3 regions of the Anoxybacillus sp. FSL W8-1294 genome follow, and region 3 is predicted to be linked to each of the others. Evidence: riboswitches for the same ligand, from Rfam matches in the RefSeq annotation. Region 3 holds a riboswitch; each other region holds the start of a gene.
What was found. A riboswitch is a leader RNA that binds a small molecule or an ion and turns the genes downstream of it on or off. The one in region 3 is predicted to bind S-adenosylmethionine.
Positions count from the first base shown of each region.

Region 1: linked by a shared signal. The riboswitch ahead of mtnW (2,3-diketo-5-methylthiopentyl-1-phosphate enolase) and the one ahead of NSQ23_RS11820 (bifunctional homocysteine S-methyltransferase/methylenetetrahydrofolate reductase) in region 3 are both predicted to bind S-adenosylmethionine.
Region 2: linked by a shared signal. The riboswitch ahead of mtnK (S-methyl-5-thioribose kinase) and the one ahead of NSQ23_RS11820 (bifunctional homocysteine S-methyltransferase/methylenetetrahydrofolate reductase) in region 3 are both predicted to bind S-adenosylmethionine.

Region 1 covers NZ_CP150179.1:1,972,187-1,976,465, forward strand. Annotated here, with positions in the region: gene NSQ23_RS10500 (methylthioribulose 1-phosphate dehydratase) at 1-371, opposite strand, end outside; gene NSQ23_RS10505 (2-hydroxy-3-keto-5-methylthiopentenyl-1-phosphate phosphatase) at 368-1,027, opposite strand; gene mtnW (2,3-diketo-5-methylthiopentyl-1-phosphate enolase) at 1,024-2,244, opposite strand; SAM riboswitch class I at 2,305-2,411, opposite strand; gene NSQ23_RS10515 (pyridoxal phosphate-dependent aminotransferase) at 2,501-3,673, opposite strand; gene iscB (RNA-guided endonuclease IscB) at 4,001-4,279, shown strand, end outside.
Region 2 covers NZ_CP150179.1:1,976,977-1,981,255, forward strand. Annotated here, with positions in the region: gene iscB (RNA-guided endonuclease IscB) at 1-515, shown strand, start outside; gene NSQ23_RS10525 (carbon-nitrogen family hydrolase) at 552-1,346, shown strand; SAM riboswitch class I at 1,434-1,533, shown strand; gene mtnK (S-methyl-5-thioribose kinase) at 1,606-2,775, shown strand; gene mtnA (S-methyl-5-thioribose-1-phosphate isomerase) at 2,762-3,820, shown strand; gene NSQ23_RS10540 (sugar ABC transporter substrate-binding protein) at 3,817-4,279, shown strand, end outside.
Region 3 covers NZ_CP150179.1:2,207,766-2,212,044, forward strand. Annotated here, with positions in the region: gene NSQ23_RS11805 (methyl-accepting chemotaxis protein) at 1-950, opposite strand, end outside; gene NSQ23_RS11810 (BMP family ABC transporter substrate-binding protein) at 963-1,928, opposite strand; gene NSQ23_RS11815 (YajQ family cyclic di-GMP-binding protein) at 2,095-2,586, shown strand; SAM riboswitch class I at 2,680-2,782, shown strand; gene NSQ23_RS11820 (bifunctional homocysteine S-methyltransferase/methylenetetrahydrofolate reductase) at 2,850-4,279, shown strand, end outside.

The DNA.
Region 1 (4,279 bases), 240 kb from region 3:
AACGCTTTAATGATTTCTTGATTCGAAAAGACGACTTCCCCTTCGTCACCGTACAGTTCTGAAACGATATTGTTGTCGACCGTATGCACGTGCAAAACGCAACCGGCGTTCGTTTTGTTGTAAATTTCAACGTGAAGAAGCGTCTCCGCCGACGGCTTTACATGCGTCGCTTCCGCCGGTCGTCCGTCAGCATCGACGAGTAAAAAATCTTCCGCCGTCTCTTTTCGCTTATCTTTTCCGCTTGCGGTGACAAGAAACGTAAGCGGCTCATCGCTCACTTTCAGCGACAAATTGCCGCTTGTCGCCATAAACCAGTCGCGCGCCGCTAGCTCTCGTTTGACTTCCGCTAGCTCTTCCCATTTCTCTTTCACACAATCACCTCGCTCTCTTTTAACACATGAATGACGTCATAAAACGTCGTAAACGGCGTATGCGGTAAGTTTAGCTCACGGCATTTTTCAAGTAAAAAGTCGCGCGCGATGACGTGATCGGCTCGTTTTGCTGCCGCTAAATCGGTAATGGAATCGCCGATGACGATCGTTTTTGCCCCTTTTGGCGCGAGTTTACGAAGAAGCGACGGCTTGCAGCAGCCGCATCCATTTTGGCAATATTCATCGCACGCATGCGGCCACGTAATGCGAATCGTATCGCCGCTAAAATCGGCGCTGTTACAAAAAATGCGCTCTTTTTCAACGAGCCCGTCAAGCAGCGGATAAACGAAAAAGTCGATGCCGCCGCTCACAATATAAAGCGGAATTTGTCGCTCGTTCGTAAACGCGACAAAGTCGGAAAATCCGTCGCGAATGCGCGCGGTGTCAATCAGAAATTGCACGATGTCTTCTTTCAGCGTCGTCGGCAACAACGAAAACATCCGACCGACCCCTTCCTGCACCGTACATGCCTGCGCCAATATATCGTCTTTGATCGCTTCCCACTCCGGCGGAGCAAACTGTTTCATTAAAGCAATAATATTATCGTTTAACGTAATCGTCCCATCAAAATCGCAAAAAATGACCGGCTTCATCATGCGCTCCCCCATAAGTCAAGCGCTTGTTTTAACGCTTCGTTTTCCGTCGCAGCCTCATGAAGCGAACGCCCAGAAAGCACCGCTTCCACCGCGGCGCGAAACGCTTGCCCGCCACCGACAGCGCCTTGCGGATGTCCGTGCACTCCACCGCCCGCGTTAATGACACAATCGATGCCAAAGTCGCGCATAAGAAGCGGCACAAGCCCCGGATGAATACCGGCAGATGGAACAGGGAATGCGCGTAAAAACAAATCTTCTTTCGTCAACTCCTCAGAAATGGCGAGCGCCTGTTGCTTTTCAAGCGCAACGCTTCCGTACGGCGATGGAAAGAGCGAAAAATCTGCCCCTGCCATGCGCAACAATTTCCCAAGTAAAAGCGCATAACTGACGCCATACACGTGCGACGAAGCGATCGCTCCGCTAAACGACGGATGCGCCATAATCGGCAAACGAATGTCGTCATCTTCACGAAGCGCTTGCAACACGTCAAGTCCGTATGTAAAGACGTTAAACAATAATACGTCCGCGCCAAGTTCTGCCGCGCGCCTTGCTTTGTCTTTTAGTTCAAACGTTTTTCCGGTTAAGTTCACCGCATATAACGTCCGATGCCCTGTTTGTTCGTACACGTCTTGTAACGCTTGTTTTCCTGCGACGATCCGTTTTTCAAAAGGGGTAAGGTCGTTATCAAACAAAATTTCATCATCTTTGACGAGATCGACGCCGCCAAGCGCTTGCAGTTTTAATTGTTCGGTGACGTATTGTAAATCACGCCCAATGACCGCTTTAAAAATGCTCATCACAAGCGGACGGTCAAAGACGCCAAGCTTTTCGCGAATGCCGTCCATGCCAAAGCGTGGACCGGGAAATGCCCGTTTTAATTCATCCGAAAACGTAAGATCAACGAGTTTAATCGTTCCGTCAAGCGACAACTTCCCAAACGTCGTCGTCAAAATCGCTGGAAAATCGGCGCTAAAATTGACGCTCGGATACGAAATGCGCACGAGCGCCCGTTTAAGCCGCTTCCCGAAATACGTATTGACGCGCTCGTCTTCGTCCAGCTGTTCGATACAGTCGACGATGCCTTTATGCTTTTTTAACTGCTCTTGTTCAAGCTGCGGCAAATCGGTCCACGAACCGACAGTGAGCCCAAGCGCGATTCCTTCCGCTTTTTTCGCCAAATCTTTGTCATCATGAATCAAATACGTTGCGGTAATCATACTCCCACTCCTTTACAAATAAAAAACCTCTTCATAAGAAGAGGTTCGATCAGTCGTCTCTTCTTATCTCTCAGCGATTGCTGCGAGAATTAGCACCGTGCTTAACAGCTGTTAAGTCGGTTGCCGGGCTTCATCGGGCTCGTCCCTCCGCCTACTCTTGATAAGAATTCGCAATGTATATAATTTTTTGAACAGTTCGTTTTTCGTAAATGTAATTCGAATTATGCCAGCACTTTCTCCATTTGTCAATCATTTTTTAAAAAAGTTGCAACCGTCCGATTCGTTCCGCTGCTTCTTTTAGCCGTTCTTCACTCGTCAATAGCCCTACGCGCACGTAGCCTTCCCCATGTTCCCCAAAACCGATGCCCGGTGCGACCGCCACATGCGCTTGATTAAGCAAAAGGTCAGCAAACGTCTCAGACGTATATCCTTTTGGCACCGGAAGCCAAGCGAAAAACGAACCTGCTGGCGCTTGCACGTCCCACCCGATTTCACGAAGCGCATGAATAAACGTATTGCGCCGCGATTCATACGTCGCCACAAGCTCGGCGACGCATTGTTGCGAATCAAGTAGTGCGACTGCTGCCGCTTCTTGAATCGCCCCGAACATGCTGACGTATAAATGGTCTTGTAATACGTTGATCGCTTCAATCATGCTTTCGTTACCGACCGCAAAACCGATGCGCCATCCTGCCATATTGTACGTTTTTGAGAACGTATAAATTTCAATGCCGACGTCTTTCGCCCCTTCGACTTGTAAAAAGCTTACTGGCTTTTTCCCATCAAAACCGATCGCCCCGTACGCAAAATCGTGCACGACACCAATCCCGTATTTTTGTGCGAACGAAACTGTTTCAGCAAAAAATGATTGTGTTGCCGTCGCGCCTGTCGGGTTGTTCGGATAGTTTAAAAACATAAGTTTCGCTTGTTTTACGACACGTTCGTCCAACTCCTCATAATTAGGCAAAAAATTGTTTTCCGCTCGCAGCGGCATCGTTTCCATGCGCGCTCGCGCGAGCACAACGCCCGACCAATAATCTGGGTATCCAGGATCAGGAACGAGCACAACATCGCCTGGGTTTAATAAACAAAGCGGCATTTCGACTAGCCCAGCTTTTCCGCCAAATAAAATGGCGACTTCTTTTTTCGGATCAATCGTTACCCCATATTCGCGCTTATAAAATGTCGCCACCGCCTCTTTTAAAAACGAATAGCCGCGAAATGGCGAATATTTATGATATGTCGGGTTGGCAGCCGCTTGCTGAAGCGCGGCAACAATATGCGGAGGCGTCGGCTGATCCGGGTTTCCTTGTCCTAAATTAATAACATCTCTTCCTTCAGCAATGACCGCATGTACTTTTTGGACGAGCGAAGCGAAGAATTGCTTCGGTAGTTGCTGTAACAAGTTCGATTGCGGAAATGTCGTCATTTTTCCCACCTACTTCACAAAAAGGTTGAAATTCTAGTCAAACATCATATATTGTAAAAATCAAAATGTAAAGAAAATTTTTTTGAGGTCAACAACCCAATGACTAAAGTCATGGGCTTGTAAGCCCCATGTTGACCAGACCAAGGCTTGAAACAGAGCCTACGTTATAGATGTCATGACACGTTCGGGTGCTTCTCCAGCCCGTTCCTCTGTCGTGCAAGATTAAACAAGCGTGGTGGGTAGCGCTAGTGTCTTGCACATAACAAGCATCTATAACATGGTCGAGGAGAATATGACCTGCGTAAGCAGAGGAAAGGGGAGGACCCTATGGTTTTTGTGTTAGACACAAATAAGTGTCCGCTTGCTCCTTGTCACGAAGCAGTTGCGAGAAAGCTGTTGAAACAAGGGAAGGCGGCGATTTACAAACGATTCCCATTTACCATTATCTTGAAAAAATCAGTGGACGAATCAGAAAATGAAACAACATATCGGCTAAAAATCGACTATGGAAGTAGACATACAGGATTAGCGATTTTGCGAGGACAAGAAGTGGTATGGTTAGGGCAACTTGACCATCGCACAGACATCAAGGAAAGAATAGATAAA
Region 2 (4,279 bases), 230 kb from region 3:
CAAGACGGAAAGTGTACGAAGTATTAAAGCAGGCAAGATTAGATGTTGAGTGCGGAACAGGTGCACGAACAAAAATGAATCGTATTCGTTTAGGTTTGCCGAAAACACACTATTTTGATGCCTGTTGCGTTGGAGAAAGCACACCAAACCACTTGTACTTCAAAACAAAAGAAGTGTTATTCATCAAGGCAAAAGGGCGTGGCAGTCGTTCACGCACAAACCTAGATAGATATGGCTTCCCAAGGGGTTATCTTGCAAGACAAAAGTTCTTCTTTGGCTTCCAAACAGGAGACATGGTTAAGGCTATTGTTCCAAGAGGAAAATACAAAGGCGTGTGGTTTGGTGAAGTGGCATGCAGGAAGACTGGAAATTTCGACATCAAAGGAAAAGACGGTAAACGTATCGCACAAGGAATCAGCTATAAATATATTCAAGTCATTCAGCGATTTGATGGATATACTTACAGAAAGGAGGAAGCGGAGCTTGCACAAGGCGCAATTCCTCCCCGTGCCTAAAGGCAGGGGCTTCCTTGCGTGAGTTTCGTGAAACGAATGAATATTGCTTGTATACAAATGGACATTGCCTTTGGGGAGCCGGAAAAAAATAAACAAACCGTCGTGCGCTACATGGAACAAATTGCCCGTAACGTCGACGTCGTCGTCTTGCCAGAGCTATGGACGACAGGATACGATTTAGCGAGACTTGGCGATATCGCCGATGAAAACGGCGAAGATGCAAAAACGTTTCTTTCTTCGCTTGCACGTGCGTACAATGTGCATATTGTCGGCGGATCGGTAGCGAAAAAGACAGAAAGACAAATAACGAACACGATGTATATCGTCGATCGAAACGGCGATGTCGTTTGTGAATATAGTAAACTTCATTTGTTCAAATTGATGGATGAACATAAACATTTGCAAGCTGGGGAAACGACGGGTATATTTTCGCTTGACGGTGTGACGGGCGCAGGCGTCATTTGTTATGACATTCGCTTTCCGGAATGGATTCGCGCTCATGTGCTTCACGGTGCCGAAGTGCTATTTGTCGTCGCCGAATGGCCGCTCGTTCGCCTGCATCATTGGCGCACGTTGTTAATGGCGCGCGCGATTGAAAATCAATGTTACGTCGTCGCTTGCAACCGCGCAGGAAAAGATCCGAACAACGAATTTGCCGGCCACTCGATGATTATCGATCCGTGGGGAAATATTCTTGCGGAAGGAAATGAACAAGAAACGGTCATTGTGGCGAATATCGACATAAACGAAGTGCAAGACGTGCGCGCGCGCATCCCGATTTTTGCCGATCGTCGCCCAGATGTGTATAAAATTTTTGAAAAAAGGGATTGACAAACAAGCATAAAGCGATGTATGATTCGAATCAAGCGAATTCACGAAACTTTTTCACTGTTCAAAACATTTAAATAATGGTAAACACTCTTATCAAGAGCAGGTGGAGGGACGAGCCCGATGAAACCCGGCAACCGGCGATGACGCACGGTGCTAATTCTTGCAGCAGTAGGCTGAGAGATAAGAGGTGCGAAGCAAACTTCAAACCTCTTTCGTTCAGCGAAAGAGGTTTTTTATTTATGCTAAGGGAGGAATTACTATGTACGAACCGTTAACAGAGCAAAAGGCGGTCGCGCTCGCGATTCGTTTAGGGCTATTCCAAGAAGATGCACTTCTTTCATGCCAAGAAATTGGCGATGGCAACTTAAACCTCGTCTTTCGCATCGTCAACGAGCGCACAAACGACAGCATCATCATTAAACAAGCGTTGCCGTACGCGAAAGTCGTCGGCGAAAGCTGGCCGCTTACATTAAAGCGCGCGACAATCGAAAGCCAAGCGTTGCGCACGTTCGCAAGCTACGTCCCTCAGTATGTACCAAAAGTGTATTATTCCGATGAGACTTTAGCGATTACGGTGATGGAAGATTTGTCGCATTTACAAATTGCACGCCGCGGGCTGATCGAAGGAAAAACATTTCCGAAGCTTTCTGAACATATCGGTGAGTTTGTCGCGAAAACAGCTTTTTATACGTCTGATTTCGGCATGAATCAACAACAAAAAAAGAAGCTCGTGCAACAGTTTACAAACCCTGAACTTTGTAAAATTACGGAAGATCTCGTCTTTACCGACCCGTTTTTTGACCACGACACGAACAGCTTTGAAACGGAGCTTCGTACAGACGTCGAACAACTTTGGCAAGATGATGAACTCAAGCGCGAAACAGCGAAATTAAAACGGCTCTTTTTAACAAAAGCAGACGTGTTGCTTCATGGCGACTTACATACCGGAAGCATATTCGCAAGCGACGATGACACGAAAGTAATTGATCCAGAATTTGCATTTTACGGTCCGATCGGCTTTGATTTAGGGCAATTTTTTGCCAATTTACTATTAAACGCCCTCTCTCGCCATGAAAGCGAACGCGAGCCGCTCTTTACGCATATTGAAAAAACGTGGGACGTGTTTGTTCGTACATTTACGACATGTTGGCAAGAAAGCAACGAACCGTATGCGCGTGTTTCTTTCGTGCTCGACGACATCATGAACGACGCGCTCGTCGAAGCGATCGGATTTGCGGGTTGCGAAGTCATTCGCCGCACGATCGGTTTAGCGCATGTGGCGGACCTCGATGAATTGCCGCTTGAACGGCGACTCGAAGCGAAACGGCACGCTCTTCGCCTCGGACGCGAACTCATCGTGCAACGTGAACATTTGCCGATTCATGCTATCAAACGTCTCGTACAACAAACCGCACATGTCAACAGCTAGGAGGAAAATGATGAAATCTGTACAATGGCACGATACGCATATTACGATTTTAAACCAACAAGCGTTGCCTCATAAGACTGAATATTTAGACTTAAAAAACATAAAAGACGTATGGGACGCGATCGTCGCGTTAAAAGTGCGCGGGGCGCCGGCGATCGGCATGACCGCTGCCTTCGGGTTAGCGCTTGCGGCAAAATCGTATGAAACAAACGACTTAGCACAGTTTCACGCCAATTTAAAGCGCGACCGCGACTATTTAGCGAGTTCGCGCCCGACTGCCGTCAATTTATTTTGGGCGCTTGACCGGCTCATGAAAAGCGTCGCCAACGCCACCTCGGTCAATGAAGCGAAAACGACGCTCATTCATGAAGCGATTTGCATTCAAGTTGAAGATGAAGACGTATGCCGACGCATCGGCGAACATGCCCTTTCTTTGTTCCAAGACGGCGATCGCATCATGACGATTTGCAATGCGGGGGCGATTGCAACGGCGCGTTACGGCACGGCGCTCGCACCGTTTCATTTAGCGAAAGAAAAAGGAATGACGCTTCATGCGTACGCTTGCGAAACGCGCCCTGTGCTGCAAGGTGCGCGGCTTACCGCTTGGGAACTTTCGCAAGCTGGCATCGATGTGACGCTCATTACAGACAATATGGCGGCGCAAACGATGAAAGCAAAGCGCATTTCTGCCGTCATCGTCGGGGCAGACCGCATTGCCGCCAACGGCGATACAGCGAACAAAATCGGCACGCTCGGCTTAGCGATTTTAGCGAACGCGTTCAACATTCCGTTTTACGTCGCCGCTCCGCTATCGACGATCGACTTACAGACGGAAACAGGCGACGACATTCCGATTGAAGAACGGGCGAAAGAAGAAGTGACCCATATCGCTGGTGTAAACATCGCGCCGAATGTGAACGTGTACAATCCTGCATTTGACGTTACGCCGCATGAACTCATTACCGGCATCATTACCGAAAAAGGCATCGTGTCTGGCGACTACAAAACGAAGCTACCGACATTATTTGAGGAGGTTTCCGCATGAAAAAACTATCAATACTCATCGTGCTTATATTTGCCCTTTTAACAGGGTGCACGAATGAACAAGACGCCGTATCGAAACCGGCCGAACAGCCGAAACAAGAAGCGAAAGAAGAAGCAAAAGGAGAAACAGAACAAGCCGACATTCCAGAAGCGTTACAAAAGCCGATTAAGATTGCTGCCATTATGCAAATGTCGATCGGCACGTTTTCATCGCAATATATCGCCGGCGTAAAAGAACAAGTCGCGAAATTTGGCGGCGACGTGCAAATTTATAACGCCGACAACGATTTAACGAAGATGGCCTCATACGTTGAAACAGCAATCAACCAAAACGTCGATGCCATTTTACTAGACCACGGACGCGCCGACGCGCTCAAAGCGCCTGTTGAAAAAGCGCTCGCGAAAGGCATTCACGTCGTCGCATTCGACAACGACTTAAACATTCCGGGCGTCACGGTTA
Region 3 (4,279 bases):
GCTGTTTGTTCGGTGCGTGTGACATTTTGTTGCACCATTTGTTCCATTCGCTCAATGAGTTGCACCGCGCTTTGCAAGTCTTCCGAAATACTTTGTGCCCCTGCCGACAATTCGTTCGTTGATACGGCAACTTGGCTATTAATTTCCGTCAACATTTTCGTTTCATCATCAATATCTTTCGCAAACGTCTCGACTTGCTTACTTACTGTATCAACCGACTGAAGCAAACCGTTTAGTTGATCAGCCATCGTTGTAAATGCTGCATTTAAATCAGCAAGCTCATCTTTCCCGTTATATTTCACAGGCTCGATGCGCAAATTGCCGCTTGCGATTTGCTTCGCGTTTTCAGCAATTTTTTTGAGCGGCGTCGTAATTTTTTGCGTTAGACGGAATCCGCTAAATCCAGCAAACAATAACACGATGACAATCGCAACGAGCGAAATGGTAATAACGCCTGAAATTTGCTTTTGTAACGTTTGTTGCATATACGTATAATATTCAGCGACATACGTGTTCACGACGTATATGTCGTTTAATACTCCTTCTGCCCGCATCGATTGGCGGCGAATTTCCGCTACATTTCGCGCATCAAGTGCCGCTTTCGATTCCGCATCAAGCGCCGCAAATTTTTTATTCGCCTGTTCAAGTGCAGAACGGAAATACGGTTGAGTTAATCCTTTATTTAACGCTTGAAGTAGCTTTTCCGATTCCGCTAAATGAACAAGCACTTCTTGTTTATTTCCTTCTGTCGGGCTATACGCATAGTTGCTTAAACTTTGCTTCGTCGCCTTCAATTCTGCTTGTAAATGTTGCGTCTTCATCATGAGTGGCACAAAATCTTGATTGGACGATTGAATCGACAGCATATTCATAATAATAAACACAATAATGGCGCCTGCAATAATTGGCGTGGCTAATGAATGAAATAACAATCGCTGTTTAATGGACATCGTATCCCTCCTTTATTGTGCGATGCCGTTCGTCGCTTTTTCTTTCCATTTTTCAAGCGTTGCTTGTTGTTCTGGAGTGAATGTCACAACGCGAATCGGTGCTAAATCAACACCGTTTTCTTTTAAGCCGAGTTCGACCGTCCCTTTAGGCACTTCTTTCTTTTCGACATATTGTTGAATGACCGTATATAGCGCCACATCGACATTTTTTAACATCGATGTCACAACCGCTTTTTCCGCATAAAAATATTGGTCGCTATCGACACCGATCGCATATTTTTTATTCATCTCCGCTTCGCGCAACACGCCAACACCTGTAAACCCTGCTGCTGCGTACAACACGTCGGCACCGTTTCCGATCATTTGTTTCGCGATTTGTGCCCCAAGTTTATCATCACCGAAATTGCCGGCATACACTTCTTGTACCTTCGCTTCTGGCTTCACCGCTTTTACCCCTTGAATAAAGCCGTTTGCAAATTTACGAATTAAAGGTACATCCGCTCCGCCAACAAAGCCAACGTTGTTCGTTTTCGTCAACATGCCAGCGACGACGCCCGCTAAAAAGCTTCCTTCATCTTCTTTAAACGTAATCGAAGTGATGTTTGGTAAATCAGACACCGCATCAATCAATATAAATTGTTGTTTCGGATATTTTTTCGCGACTTTTTCTAAATCTTGTTGCACCATAAACCCAAGTCCGATGACAAGATCGTTCCCAGCTTCAACAAGTTCCGTTAGCCCTTTTTCATACGTTCCGGTTTCTTTTAATTCGCGATAGTCAAAAAAGACGCCAAGTTCATCACGCGCTTTCATCAATCCTTTAAACGCCGAATCGCTAAATGATTGATCGCCAAGTCCAACGTCTGATAACATAATGCCAATTTTTACACGCTCTTTCGGCTGAAATGAGCTCGTTTGCGAACACCCAGCGGCAAGCAACAAAACAAATGCCATCATGAGTGAAATGATTTTTTTCATAAAATTTCCTCATCTCCTTACTATTCGATTAAATCTCACTTCATTTATTATATCGACAACATTCGACAGTTTGTTTACTTTTTAATATAAAAATTTTGTAAAGTTGTTCATATGCCAACGATCGACTATAATGGAAACACAACGAATTTATGCCGAGGTGATCCATATGTCAAAAGAAAGTTCATTTGATATCGTGTCAAAAGTCGATTTGTCGGAAGTCACGAACGCCATCAACATCGCGTTAAAAGAAATTCAAAATCGCTATGACTTTAAAGGGAGCAAAAGCGACATTTCGCTTGAAAAAGACGAGCTTATTCTTATTTCCGACGACGAGTTCAAACTAGAACAACTGAAAGATGTGCTCATCGGCAAACTTATTAAACGTGGCGTCCCTACAAAAAACATTCAATACGGAAAAGTGGAAGCTGCGTCTGGCGGAACGGTGCGCCAGCGTGCGAAACTCGTTCAAGGCATCGACAAAGACAACGCGAAAAAAATTAACACAATCATTAAAAATACAGGTTTAAAAGTGAAAAGTCAAATTCAAGAAGACCAAATTCGCGTCAGCGGCAAAAGTAAAGACGATTTGCAAAAAGTCATCGCCGCGATTCGCGAAGCAGATTTACCGATCGACGTCCAATTCGTCAACTACCGTTAAGAAGGCTATGCGCCTTCTTTTTTCTTTTCTCAAATAAAATAGTTGAATATTTCTAAAAAATCAGTTACATTTATGAGTAACTTCATACACATCATCTTATCGAGAGAAGGGGAGGGACTGGCCCGATGAACCTTCAGCAACCTGACGATCGTCAAGGTGCTAAGTCCAGACAAGCGATTCGCTTGGAAGATAAGAAGGAGCGTGCAACGTCTTCTTCTTATGGAGGAGACTTTTTTATTTGAAAAAGAAACGGAGGAATGGACGTGGGATTGCTAGATGATTTAAAAGAACGCATCGTCATCGCCGATGGAGCGATGGGGACGTTATTATATGCGCACGGCATCGATCGCTGTTTTGAAGAATTAAATGTGACAAAGCCTGAAGAAATCGTTCATATTCACGAAGCGTATATCGAAGCAGGAGCTGAAGTGATCCAAACGAACACATATGGCGCCAACTATGTAAAACTTGCTCGCTACGGCTTGCAAGACGATGTGAAAGAAATCAATAAAGCGGCTGTCCAACTTGCCAAGCAAGCCGCAAAAGGACGCGCCTATGTGCTCGGCACAATTGGGGGACTCCGCAGCACAAATAAAAGCACCATTTCGCTCGAAGAAGTGAAACGAACGTTTCGCGAGCAACTGTACGTCTTGTTAAACGAAGGCGTCGATGGCCTGCTGCTTGAGACGTATTACGATTTTGAAGAACTGCAAACCGTTCTTTCCATCGCTCGCCAAGAAACGACGTTGCCGATCATCGCCCACGTCACCTTGCACGACATTGGCGTCTTACAACATGGCATGCCGCTTGCAGATGCGCTGTGTCAACTCGAACAGCTTGGCGCCGATGTCGTTGGCTTAAACTGCCATCTCGGTCCGTATCATATGTTGCGCTCGCTTGAAGAAGTGCCGATTCCGACGCGCGCCTTTTTATCGGTGTACCCAAACGCAAGCTTGCCGCAATATCGCGACGGACGGTTCGTTTATGAAACGAGCGAACAATATTTTGAAGAAACAGCGCGCGCCTTTCGCGATCAAGGAGTTCGACTCATCGGCGGATGTTGTGGAACGACGCCGAAACATATTTCCGCTATCGCTCGCGCCCTGTCCGACCGCACACCTGTATATGAAAAAAAAGTGAAACAACGGCATACAATCGTCGTGCAAGAAGCGGAACGGGCGAAAGAACCTTCCTTAGCCGACATCGCCCGCACGCGCCGTTCGATCATCGTCGAGCTCGATCCACCAAAAAAGCTCGGCTTAACAACATTTTTAGAAGGCGCCAAAGCGTTGAAAGAAGCACATATTGATGCGCTAACGCTTGCTGACAATTCGCTAGCAACACCACGCATTAGCAACGTCGCTGTCGGAACGATCGTCAAACAACAACTGAACATGCGCCCGCTTATTCACATTACATGCCGCGACCGCAATTTAATCGGCTTACAGTCGCACTTAATGGGGCTTCATACGCTCGGCATGACCGATGTGCTCGCTTTAACCGGCGATCCATCAAAAGTCGGCGACTTTCCAGGGGCGACATCCGTCTACGATTTATCGTCATTTGACCTCATTTCGTTAATTCGTCAATTTAACGAAGGGCTTTCGTATTCTGGAAAACCGCTCGGACAAAAAACGAACTTTTCCATCGCTGCGGCCTTTAATCCGAACGTACGCCATTTAGATAAAGCGGT